One region of the Pseudophaeobacter sp. TrK17 genome, then DNA from elsewhere that is predicted to be linked to it. Evidence: riboswitches for the same ligand, from Rfam matches in the RefSeq annotation. Region 1 holds a riboswitch; the other holds the start of a gene.

Region 1 (2,197 bases):
CGCGCCCTGCCCTACCCTGGGCATCATATTCGGCATCATCGGGCGCAGGCCCGCCCACGGGATCGCGTGCTCGGTGCTCACATCGGGAAAAAACCGTTCGCACCACTTCACCAGTGGGCGAATGCGGTCATCGCGGATGTCCATGTTATATCCATTGAACTCCGCCGTGCCCGCGATCCTGAAACGATCTTTACCTAAGCGGCTGGTGACCACCTTGGCTTCATCGTCCAGCAAGCTGATCCATGGTGCGGCGCTCTGGCTTTCTTCGTCATCAAGCCGCACGGTGATCGAGTATCCCTTGACCGGATAAACGTTCACCCGGTCGCCGACCTGCGCCGCGATGGCGCGGCTTTCTACGCCCGCACAGACAACAATGCCGTCAAAGGTCTCGGTCTGGCTTTCGTTGTTCCGGCTCCAGGTGAGGCGCACCTCTTTCTTGTCCACGGCAAGCGCCTCGACATCAGTCCCGAACCGCAGCACCGCGCCACCCTTCTCGATGGATTTGGCGAGGCCCGTTGTGTAGCGGTGAATGTCGCCGGTAAAGTCGCTTTCGGTGTAATAGCCGCCGTAAAACTCTCCACTGAGCGCGGGTTCGATCTGCCGAACTTCTTCGGGGGCAACCGCGCGGCGGTCCAGCCCGCCCTCGGCCAACAGCGTGTTGACCTCGGTCGCGTGATCGAATTCCGATTTGTCGGTATAAATGTGCAAGATACCACGGTTCTCGCAGTCAAACTCGAATCCGTGGCGCTCGGCTTTGTCGCGCAACAGGCCACGTGCAGCAATGGCCATGCGGGTCGTCTCGACCGTGTTGGCGCGGTATTGCGGGATCGAGGCCACGAACTCGGCCATCCAGCTGTACTTGTGCCAACTGGGCTTTGGGTTAACCAGCAGCGGTGCCCCGCGGCTCAGCATCCATTTCATGCCCTTAAAGACTGTCGACCAGCGGGTCCAGGTCTCGGCATTCGATGCCGAGAGCTGGCCTCCGTTGGCGAAAGACGTTTGCATCGCCGCATAGCGGTTACGATCAAACAAGGTGACGTCATAGCCCCGGTCCATCAGGCTGGACGCAGTTGTAACGCCGGTGATCCCGGCGCCGATTACAGCAATTCTGGTCATGGTATCCTCCCGCGACCCAGGTTTCGTCCTGCCGGATGGCAGGTCCAATCCCCTCTGTCGCAGGTCACGGGCTTTGTCCCGAAACGCACTTCAGATCGCCGCGCTGATCACAGTCCTTTTGCCTGAGAGGTTCCGGGGGGTTGCTCCTTCGGCGCCGACTGGGTCGGCCTCTCCTGTGACAGCTTGGTAGGCTGAAATACCACTAGATCGCAGGTATTCTCATGTCAAGACTATTTTAGCGTGAGCCTTTATTGGTCTCTTGAGTCAACGCGGATTGATAGTCTTCCGAGGTCACCCATGCGCCCAGACGTGCGAGAATCTCATTGAAAGCCCGCAACTCTTGTGCGGACAGTGGATCCGTCAGGATTACCTCTAATCGATCTGACAAGCGTCGGGCTACTTGCCGAACCTTTTTCCCCTTCGACGTTGTAGAGAGCAGGAATACGCGTGCGTCTTCGGTAGAGTTTTCGCGCTCAATCAATCCAGAAGCGATCAAATTTTGAATGATGCGTGAGGTCAAACTTCTATCAAAACCCGTTATTTTTGAGATTTTCGCGAATGTAGTGCCGGGTGTGTCGTCAATCAGTCGCAAGACACGCAGATCGCGAATTCGACATCCCGTCTCGCTCAGGAAAATCTCATCATTAGCTTGGATCGCCTCCTGCGCAACGATGTTCAGCCGGTAAGTCAGGCGTTCATTTTTGAATGTCTTGTCGCTCTGCACGATTCACTGCCCCTGTCTTTGATACCGGAAAGGTATCATCTCTTACCCTGCTTTCCACACAAAATAGTCTTAACAAGAAACTATCTTGCATGACAAGTATCGCCGTGCAACATTCTTATCTTGCGACTAACCGGAGGTCTAAGAAGATGTTCACCACCTGGTACGAGACACAAAGCAGAACATCGCAGAACTGGTTGCAGACCCTGCACCGCCATCCAGAGACCGGCTTCGAAGTCGCGCGTACAGCTGCCTTTGTAGCTGATCGTTTGAGCGAATTAGGTTACACGGTTGTGACGGGCATCGCCGGTACCGGGGTCGTTGGTACACTGCATGGTCAGGACGCGTCACCAGAGTCAC
Region 2 (2,197 bases), on a different replicon from region 1:
TGACTGCGCAGGCCTCGGGCTGGATTGCGGGTTTGTTGACCCATGCGGCGGCCTCCTCCCTGATGATCGCGCCAACGGTGAACAGTTATAAACGCTACCAGCCCTATCAACTGGCGCCGGATCGCATCCAGTGGGGGCAGGACAATCGCGGCGCCATGCTGCGCGCCCTGATGCAGCCGGGAGACGCCGCCTCAAGGATTGAAAACCGCGCCCCTGACAGCTCGGCCAATCCCTATTTTGCCATTGCCGCACAGATCCTGGCGGGCGCTGCCGGGATGGCGGCGGGCCTGCAGGCCCCGGCGCCGACCAGCTCCCCCTATGATGCCGGCGCCGCGCGGCTGCCGCGCTCGCTGGGGCAGGCGCTGGACAGCTTTGCCAGCTCCGATCTGTTTGCCGACACATTGGGGCCCGAGTTTGTCAGCTACCTGGCACAGTTGAAACGGTTTGAATGGGAACGCTACCTCAACACCGTCAGCGAGTGGGAGCAGGCGGAGTATTTCAACCTGTTCTGAAGCGCCTTTTACGGCGCTCAAGATAGTTATGAGTAAAAGCGACAAGCTGGGGCGTATTTGCGTCTTGAACGCGCCCCGGCGCGCTGGTACTTGTGGCCTTGTGTATATGGGAGAACCGTCGCGGCGCTGTTGGGCTTTTGGGCCCCTGCGTAAGCCCGGTGCCGAAGGAGCAACCGCCCCGGAAACTCTCAGGCAGCAGGGACCTTATGCACGAAAGACTCTGGAGAGAGCGCGGGGAGAGCCCGCGCCGCCGAAGGGATAACGATCTCAGGCAAGCGGACAGAGGGGGCATCGAACCGGGCGGGCAGGGTGCGCGCGCGGGGATGCCGGAGAGACTTGACCAGATCCCACTGATCAAGCCGGCCCGAATATCCGGCTCCCTTTGGGGGCGGGAAGGCCAGATCAAACCACCGGGCAAGGTGCTCCGGGGCAAGCATAACGGGATGAGAGCGATGAAATTTACCGAAGAACACGAATGGCTGGACGTGGACGGCGATATTGTGACCGTGGGCATCACCGCCCATGCTGCCGAGCAGCTGGGGGATGTGGTCTTTATTGAACTGCCCGAGGTTGGCGACGAATTTGCCAAAGACGATGAAATCGTGGTGATTGAATCGGTGAAGGCCGCCTCTGACATCCTGTCGCCGCTGGACGGCGAAGTGGTCGAGGTCAATCAGGCCCTGACCGAGACCCCCGGCAAGGTGAATGACGATCCACAGGGCGATGCCTGGTTCTTCAAGCTCAAGGTCGAAGACCTGTCGCCGATGGACGACTACATGGAAGAAGCCGCCTACAAGACCTTCATCGGATAAGATCTACAGCCCGTCGCACCCCTGGTTCGGCGGGTTTTGCTTAGCAGCTGCAGATTGGCTTGATCGCCTGGATCAGGCAGACGGGTTTGCCCGAACGCATTTCCTGTGTCCGCGATCTGCTGTCGCGCCCTGCACCGAACCGCTTTGACCCGCCCTGAACAGACAGGACCTATGTGATGCCTTTCACTCCCACCGACTATCTTCCCTATGATTTTGCCAACCGTCGCCACATTGGCCCCTCTCCCGAAGAGATGCAGGCCATGCTGGACGTTATCGGTGCCGAGAGCCTGGAGGCGCTGATCGACGACACGGTTCCGGCCTCAATCCGGCAGGCTGCAGCACTGGAGTTTGGCCGCCCGCTGTCCGAGCGCGAGCTGCTGTTTCACATGCGCGAAGTGGCGGATAAGAACCAGGTGCTGACCTCACTGATCGGGCAGGGCTACCATGGCACGGTGACGCCCCCGGCGATCCAGCGCAATATTCTGGAAAACCCCGCCTGGTACACCGCCTATACGCCCTATCAGCCCGAAATTTCCCAGGGCCGGCTTGAGGCCTTGCTGAACTTTCAGACGATGATTTCCGACCTCACCGGTTTGGAAGTCGCCAATGCGTCATTGCTGGATGAAGGCACTGCGGCGGCCGAGGCGATGACCATGGCGCAGCGGCTGGCCAAATCCAAGGCAAAGGCGTTTTTTGTTGATCGGGACTGCCACCCGCAGACCATTGCCGTGGTGCAGACCCGGGCACAGCCACTGGATATCGAAGTGATTGTCGGAAACCCGGACAAGATGCAGGCCGATCAGGTCTTTGGCGCCCTGTTCCAGTATCCTGGCACCTACGGCCATGTGCGTGACTTTACCCCGCAGATGGAGG

Evidence for each region. Region 1 has a riboswitch for glycine ahead of JZI28_RS22120 (D-amino acid dehydrogenase). Riboswitches for the same ligand answer to the same signal wherever they lie in the genome.
Region 2: it holds a riboswitch for glycine, as region 1 does, so the genes downstream of both, gcvH (glycine cleavage system protein GcvH) here and JZI28_RS22120 (D-amino acid dehydrogenase) in region 1, are expected to answer to the same signal.

Annotation. Positions count from the first base shown of each region.
Region 1 covers NZ_CP071702.1:101,822-104,018, forward strand. The annotation lists gene JZI28_RS22120 (D-amino acid dehydrogenase) at 1-1,116, opposite strand, end outside; glycine riboswitch at 1,217-1,302, opposite strand; gene JZI28_RS22125 (MarR family winged helix-turn-helix transcriptional regulator) at 1,352-1,840, opposite strand; gene JZI28_RS22130 (M20 family metallopeptidase) at 1,987-2,197, shown strand, end outside.
Region 2 covers NZ_CP071700.1:700,536-702,732, forward strand. The annotation lists gene JZI28_RS03280 (glutamine synthetase family protein) at 1-512, shown strand, start outside; glycine riboswitch at 723-805, shown strand; gene gcvH (glycine cleavage system protein GcvH) at 965-1,324, shown strand; gene gcvP (aminomethyl-transferring glycine dehydrogenase) at 1,501-2,197, shown strand, end outside.